Regions from separate parts of the Janibacter sp. GXQ6167 genome, predicted to be linked through region 1. Evidence: riboswitches for the same ligand, from Rfam matches in the RefSeq annotation. Region 1 holds a riboswitch; each other region holds the start of a gene.
What was found. Region 1 has a riboswitch for cobalamin ahead of AB8K43_RS00615 (energy-coupling factor ABC transporter permease). Riboswitches for the same ligand answer to the same signal wherever they lie in the genome.

Region 1 (2,255 bases):
GCGGTGAGGGGCATGTTGCCGTAAATGCTCCGCCCGCGGTACCACGGGGTGCGCTCGAAGCGGGTGATGAGGATCGGGGTGCTCTTGTACCGGGTTATGCCGGTGAGGGCGTAGTACCGGTACTGCTGCCAGGTCTGCGCGGAACTCCAGATGTAGTGGTTCTTCTTCTGGTAGTAGTTCAGCGTCGGCGCGATGTTCTTGATCGGCGTGCCGCTGCTGCTGATCTTCATCCGCTGTCCGATTCGCCACTGCGACGGGAGGGTGTTGGGCCGCCAAACGGACAGGGCCATCCGTCCGGCGGCTGGGGAACTATCGATCCGGTAGCGGCTCTTCTGGGTGATGACCCTCAGCTGGCGGTACGCCGGGAAGCCACCGTAGGCGGAGGCGAAGGACTGGGCGCCGAGCGGCTTCTTGTCCGGTCCCAGGTTGGTCGACGCGAGCCCCTTGGGCGCGGCAACCTCGGCCGTGGGGCGGTTGGACGATCCGCTGGATGGGCCGTTGTCGGCAGCGGCGATTGGTGCCATGGCGACGCCGAGCACGACGCTCGTCGCGACGGCGATGGTGGTCTTCTTCACGTGCGGTCTCCCCTGGAAAATGAGTGTGGCGAGAGGGGTCTGATGGCTCCTCCGTTGCCGACATTAGGGCCTCGTGGATGCGGCCGACAGTCCCTAATTGTGTGGACTCCCTCGACCGGCATCAGCACCCCCTTGTCGAAGGGGGGATCTGGCGGGTGCACCGGGGCGCGGACCCATGGGAAGATGGCCCCATGAGCAAGGAAAAGCCTCACCTTCCGACCGGCCCGCACTCGTCGATGGACCTCGGTGACGGGCACAGCATCGCGACCTGGGTTGCTGTCGTGATCGCCCTGATTGGCTTCGCCCTCGGCACGTGGGCGGTCGTCATTCAGGCCTGGCCGCTGCTCTTTGTCTCGATGGGCATCCTGGTGGTCGCTCTCATCGCCGGACGCCTGCTCTCGTTGGCTGGCTTCGGTGAGTACTCGCGTGGCTCGATCGACGCCCCCGCGGACAAGGACTCCATCGGGGTCAAGTAAGCCGCGCCCGTGGTTTACTGACGGCACCAACCATCCCTGGGGCGAGGAAGTCGGTGAGAGTCCGACGCGGTCGCGCCACTGTGACCTCCGGTTGGCCCCCCTTTAAGACACGGGCCGCGGAGCAGCCAGAGACTCACCTGGGGACGGATCCACCGAGCGGGACGCGTCATCCCGGTTAGGACCTCACATGCATATCGCCGAGGGGTTTCTCCCTCCGATTCAAGCGGCCGCCTGGACCGCTGTTGCCGCCCCCTTCGTGATCCACGGCGCTCGAGCCGTCGTCCGCGAGGTACGTGAGCACCCCGAGAATCGCTTACTGCTCGGCGCAGCCGGAGCCTTCACCTTCGTGCTTTCCGCTTTGAAGATGCCCTCGGTCACCGGCTCCAGTAGCCACCCGACCGGTATCGGCGCGGGCGCGATCCTCTTCAAGCCGCCGATCATGGCCTTCGTCGGCATGGTCGTCCTGCTCTTCCAAGCGCTCTTGCTCGCGCACGGCGGGCTCACCACGCTTGGCGCCAACGTCTTTTCGATGGCGGTTGTTGGGCCGTGGGTGGCTTACGGGGCGTGGGTGCTCTGTCGGCGCCTCGGCGCTCCGATGGAGGTCGGGGTCTTCGCCGCGATGGCGCTCGCGGACCTTTCCACCTACTGCGTCACCTCCCTCCAGCTCGCGATCGCCTTCCCCGACCCGGCCTCCGGTCTCCTCGGTGCTCTCGCGAAGTTCGCCTCGATCTTCGCGATCACTCAGATCCCACTGGCCCTCGCCGAAGGGGTCCTCGGTGTCCTGCTCTTCCGCACCCTGCGCAAGGTGGCCCGACCCGAGTTGACCCGCCTCGGCGTGCTGCCGAAGGGCGCGACGACCTCGAAGGCGGCCCAGCATGCCTAACGCCGATATCACCCCCACCTCGGGCAGCACGAGCCGCGGACGGTGGATCACCCTCGGCCTGCTGGTCGCCCTGACTCTGCTGATCGCGGTCCCGCTTTGGTTGGATGCTCAGCGCGCTGGCGGCGATGAAGAACGCTTCGGCGGGACCGACGCGATCGCGACGGAGACGATCGAGGCCGATCACCCCGACTACGAGCCCTGGTTCGAGCCGATCTTCGCCCCATCAGGAGGCGAGATCGAGTCGGGACTGTTCGCCGCGCAGGCTGCGATCGGTGCGGCGGTGTGTGGCTACGCCGTCGCCGCGCTGCGTGGACGCCGGCG
Region 2 (2,255 bases), on a different contig from region 1:
CGGAGGCGCCGGGCGACGACCGCCACGACCTCGGAGGCCGACACCGTCACCGACCCGACCCCGAGGACCGCGATCGCGCTCGCGATAAGCACGGCGAAGAGCGCGATGAAGACGAGCGCCGGTCGCCAGGTCACACGCCCACCGGCGCTCACGTCGATGGTGGTCACGAGTGGTCGGCGAGGCCCTCGGCCACCGTCTGGGCGCCCTCGATGAGCCGCACGCCCGGCGTGGTCGCCGAGAACGGGACGACGACATAGCGCCCGGCCTTCACCGCGGCGAGGTTCTGAAGCACCGGGTCGGCCTCGAGGTATGCCTTCTTGCTGTCCGCCGACGACCACGAAGCGTCTGCCAGCACGATGACGTCTGGGTCAGACTCGACGACCTTCTCCCAGGTGCCATCGGCCCAGCCCCCTTCGAGGTCCCCGAAGACATTGGCGGCGCCGACCGCGTCGAGGATCAACTGCGGCCCCCCGCCGCCCGCGCCCACGAAGGGAGACTTGTCCCCCGAGTCGTACCACAGGGCCGTCACTCCCTTCCCCGGCGCCTGCTCGCGAATCCGCTTCAGCTCGTCCTGCTGGCGCTTAATCAGCTCATCGGCGCGGCCCCCGACGCCGAAGAGTTTCGCGACGTCGGCCACCTCTGACCACGCGCTCTCGAAGGTCGGGGCTGCCGTCTTCTCCCCCTTCGGGCAGCCGAAGGGGGAGATGTAGGTGGGGATCCCCTCGGCCTTCAACTCGGCCCGGGTCCCGACCGACTTGTCGGAGAAGGCGCTGGAGTACGCGGCGTAGGCGAGGTCCGGCTCGGCAGCGAGGAACCTCTCCTTGGTTGGGTACTCCGTCGCGAGGACGTCCACGGTGTCGTATTGCTCTTGCCACGTCGAGGAGATCTCGTCATCGAGATAGGCCGTGCCAGCCATGCGGTCCTCGAGGCCAAGGGCCAGGGCGACCTCGGTAGCGCCTTGATTGACGGTGACGAGCCGGGACGGCGCCTTGGTGACCTCGACGGTCTCGCCGCAGTTGTCGAGAGTGACGGGGGTGAAGGCGGAGCCGGTGGTGACCTGGGGCGAGCCGGGGGCACCGGCGCAACTCGCGAGGAGCGCGCCGGCGACGGCGGCAGAGACGACGGTGGCGAGACGGGTGGGGACCATGACTGGTCACTCCTTCGTGGACGGGGCCCATGCGCGAGGCCGACGAGGAACCACCGATCGGGTGTTCGGGCTCGGGTTCGTCCGGTTCACGGCACCTTCCCAGGCCGTCGGGCCCAGTGGTGCATTGCCGTGTCCGTCCCCCATACCGCTGCGCGTCAGCCCCGGCTTCTCACCGGGTTCCCCGTGTCGGTGGCGTAGGAAAGTGGCCCGCCGAAGCGGGACCGATCCCGACTGTACCCGCCGCTAGGAGATGATCGTGACCTCGCCGAGCTCGCGCAGCCCGTCCGCGACCGAGGCGGCATCACCCACGACGACGACCGTCCAGCCTTCGGTCACCTCCCGGCGCCACGCCTCGTCCAGGTCAGCGACGGTGAGCGCTCGCATGGCGGCGACGTTGTCGGAGGTGAAGGTGAGCGGCAGCCCATCGGCCGCGAGCGCAATCGCTTCATCGGCGATCGCGTCGGCAGTCTCGTAGCGCCCGGGGGCCGTCAACGTCGCGAAGTCGATCCCCGCGCGGGCCTCGGCCTCGGTCACGCCCCCTTCCATCCCGGCAACGATCTCGGTGAGCAGACTCACCGACTCGGCGGTCGCGTCCGCGCGCACCGACCCGGAGATGATCAACATTCCGCCGACCTGACGCGGCCGGAAGAGGGCACGGACCCCGTAGGTATACCCCTTCTCTTCTCGCAGAATCGCGTCGATCCGAGCGTTGGGCGCGCCACCGAGGATCCAGCCGAGGACCGGGAAGGGGGCCCACTCACCGCGCCGATCCGGTCCCGGCGTCGCCATCGCGATTTCGGATTGCACCGAGCCGGGGCGGTCGACGAGCACGATCCGCTGGCGGTCCGCGGCCCGTGCTGCCGGTTCGCGGGTGGGCTCGGGACGAGGGTGGACGGACCTCGGCCAGGTGCCGATCGTCGCGGCTAGCAGGGCCTCCACATCGAGCCCGCCGACGTCGCCTGCGAGGACGAGGCTGGCGTGGTCTGGGTGGACGTGCTCGGCGTGGAAAGCGACGACATCATCGCGGGTGATCGCCGCCACCGATTCGGGCGAACCGGCGCCGGGCCGCGAAGCTCGGGCGCTCGGGTCGTAGTACGCCGCAACGAGT
Region 3 (2,255 bases), on a different contig from region 1:
GCCGTCCGCAACCTCCAGGCACACGAGCACCAGATCGGGGGTCGGTTCTGGGCCCCAGGTCGCGGCCGTCGCGGTCGAGGACCCCTCGCGCGGCCCCCCGAGATGCCACCAAGCGGTCATCGCGGAGTCGCCATAGCCCGCCGCACTCACGCGGTCGGCGACGCGGGCTGGCCCATCGCCGTCACCGCACAGCACGATCAGGCGCGCTCCCGGGGTCAGCCAGCGGACAACCCGATCGATATCCCGCCCAACGAGCGTGATGACCTGCACGGATTCGGCCGACCAGCCCATCCGCGCCCGCGCCAGCAGGTCCGAGGAGACGGTCGGATAGATGCTGACGGAATCCGCCCCGAGCACCTCGATGAGCGTGGTGCCAATCCCCGACCGCAGCGGATCTCCACTCGCAAGGACCACGACCGGGCCAGGCTCTCGCGCCAGCCCCGGCAACGCCGGGCGAAGGGGGCTCGGCCACGCCCTTCGCTCCTGGCCCTCGATCTCGGGGAGGAACTCCAGGTGACGAGCGCCGCCCATGACGAGGCGCGCACGCTCGACCAGGGAGCGCTCATGCGGGCCCAGGGCCTCCCACCCGGCCTCACCGATACCGACGACCTCGATCACGCCCGCCACCTTAATCGCGCGGGTCATGGCGCACCGAGTCGCCCAGCGCAGGTGTGGGATGATGACCGGCGACGCAGACGTGAGGAATCCGGTGAGAATCCGGCAGCGGTCCCGCCACTGTGAGGGCTCCCTTCTTTCGTTTCCCGCGAAGGGGGCTTAAAGCCAGAACATCACCCTGCGTCGCGCTCGGCGCACTCCCGCGTCGGCGCTTGACGCTCATCCGGCGAGCGTGGTTACTCGCCTAGGAGGACTTGCTTCGCGCATGACCCAGTACCCCTTCGCCGCCATCGTCGGCGCCGACGACATGGCCCTGGCCCTGCTCCTGACGACCGTCTCGCCCGAGGTCGGTGGTGTCCTCGTCCGCGGCGAGAAGGGCACCGCGAAATCCACGATGGTGCGCGCCCTCACCGATGTCCTCCCCGAGCAGCAGGTCGTCGCGGGCTGCCGCTTCGGGTGCGACCCGGCGGCCCCGGACCCCACCTGCCCCGACGGCCCGCACGCCGAGGCAGCGACCACCACCCGCGCCGCTCGCCTCGTCGAGCTCCCCGTCGGCGCGACCGAGGACCGCGTGATCGGCTCGCTCGACCTGCGCAAGGCGCTCGGCGCGGGTGAGGCGAGCTTCGAGCCTGGCCTCCTCGCCGACGCGAACCGCGGCCTGCTCTATGTCGATGAGGTGAACCTGCTCCACGATCACCTCGTCGACCTTCTCCTCGACGCCGCCGCGATGGGCCGCAACACCGTCGAGCGCGACGGGGTCTCGGTCAGTCACGCCGCGCGGGTCGTGCTCGTCGGCACGATGAATCCCGAAGAGGGGGAGCTCCGCCCCCAGCTGCTCGACCGCTTCGGCCTCACCGTCGAGATCGCCGCCAGCCGTGACCCGCAGCAGCGCGCCGAGGTCGTCCGTAGGCGTCTCGCCTTCGACGCCAACCCGGAGACCTTCGCCGCGTCCCACGCCGCCGAGCAGGAGTCCCTCCGCGAGCGGATCGCCGCCGCCCAAGCCCTGCTGCCCGACGTCGCGCTCAGCGACTGGGCCCTGACCAAGATCGCGACGGTGTGCGCCGGCTTCGATGTCGACGGGATGCGCGCCGACATCGTGACCGCCCGCGCCGCCCGGGCCAACGCCGCCTGGGAGGGCCGGACCGATGTCACCCGCGAGGACATCCGCGTCGCCGCGCGCCTCGCCTTGCCCCACCGTCGGCGCCGCAACCCCTTCGACGCCCCGGGCCTCGACGAGGACCTCCTCGACGACCTGCTCGGCGACGACGACCCGGACGATGATCCCCCCACTGACCCGGACCGGCCGGACGACGAACCCGACCGCGACGACGACCAGGACGAAGGGGGCGAAGAGGCCGACGGGCCGCCCCCGAACCACGACGGCGGTCCGCAGGATCAGAGCCCGGACACTCCGCAGGCTCCCGAGCAGCCCGCGCCGCCGCAACCGCAGGCGCCGCAGGACCACGCGCCGGATGCGCCCGAGGACGCCCCCGAGTCGGCACCTGCCGCTGCGGGAGTCGCGGCGGCGCAATCCCCCTTCCGCACCCGCAAGCTCACCGTGCGCGGTCTCGGGCAGGGCGAGCCGGGCAAACGAAGCCACGCTATCACCGACTTCGGCCGGACGATTGGCTCCCGTCGCC

Region 2: linked by a shared signal. The riboswitch ahead of AB8K43_RS09065 (ABC transporter substrate-binding protein) and the one ahead of AB8K43_RS00615 (energy-coupling factor ABC transporter permease) in region 1 are both predicted to bind cobalamin.
Region 3: linked by a shared signal. The riboswitch ahead of AB8K43_RS06640 (VWA domain-containing protein) and the one ahead of AB8K43_RS00615 (energy-coupling factor ABC transporter permease) in region 1 are both predicted to bind cobalamin.

Annotation. Positions count from the first base shown of each region.
Region 1 covers NZ_JBGFSK010000001.1:133,023-135,277, forward strand. Annotated here, with positions in the region: gene AB8K43_RS00605 (hypothetical protein) at 1-575, opposite strand, end outside; gene AB8K43_RS00610 (HGxxPAAW family protein) at 767-1,051, shown strand; cobalamin riboswitch at 1,045-1,207, shown strand; gene AB8K43_RS00615 (energy-coupling factor ABC transporter permease) at 1,239-1,934, shown strand; gene AB8K43_RS00620 (energy-coupling factor ABC transporter substrate-binding protein) at 1,927-2,255, shown strand, end outside.
Region 2 covers NZ_JBGFSK010000005.1:113,859-116,113, forward strand. Annotated here, with positions in the region: gene AB8K43_RS09060 (FecCD family ABC transporter permease) at 1-167, opposite strand, end outside; gene AB8K43_RS09065 (ABC transporter substrate-binding protein) at 164-1,147, opposite strand; cobalamin riboswitch at 1,207-1,332, opposite strand; gene AB8K43_RS09070 (M16 family metallopeptidase) at 1,391-2,255, opposite strand, start outside.
Region 3 covers NZ_JBGFSK010000003.1:364,195-366,449, forward strand. Annotated here, with positions in the region: gene cbiE (precorrin-6y C5,15-methyltransferase (decarboxylating) subunit CbiE) at 1-645, opposite strand, end outside; cobalamin riboswitch at 651-812, shown strand; gene AB8K43_RS06640 (VWA domain-containing protein) at 881-2,255, shown strand, end outside.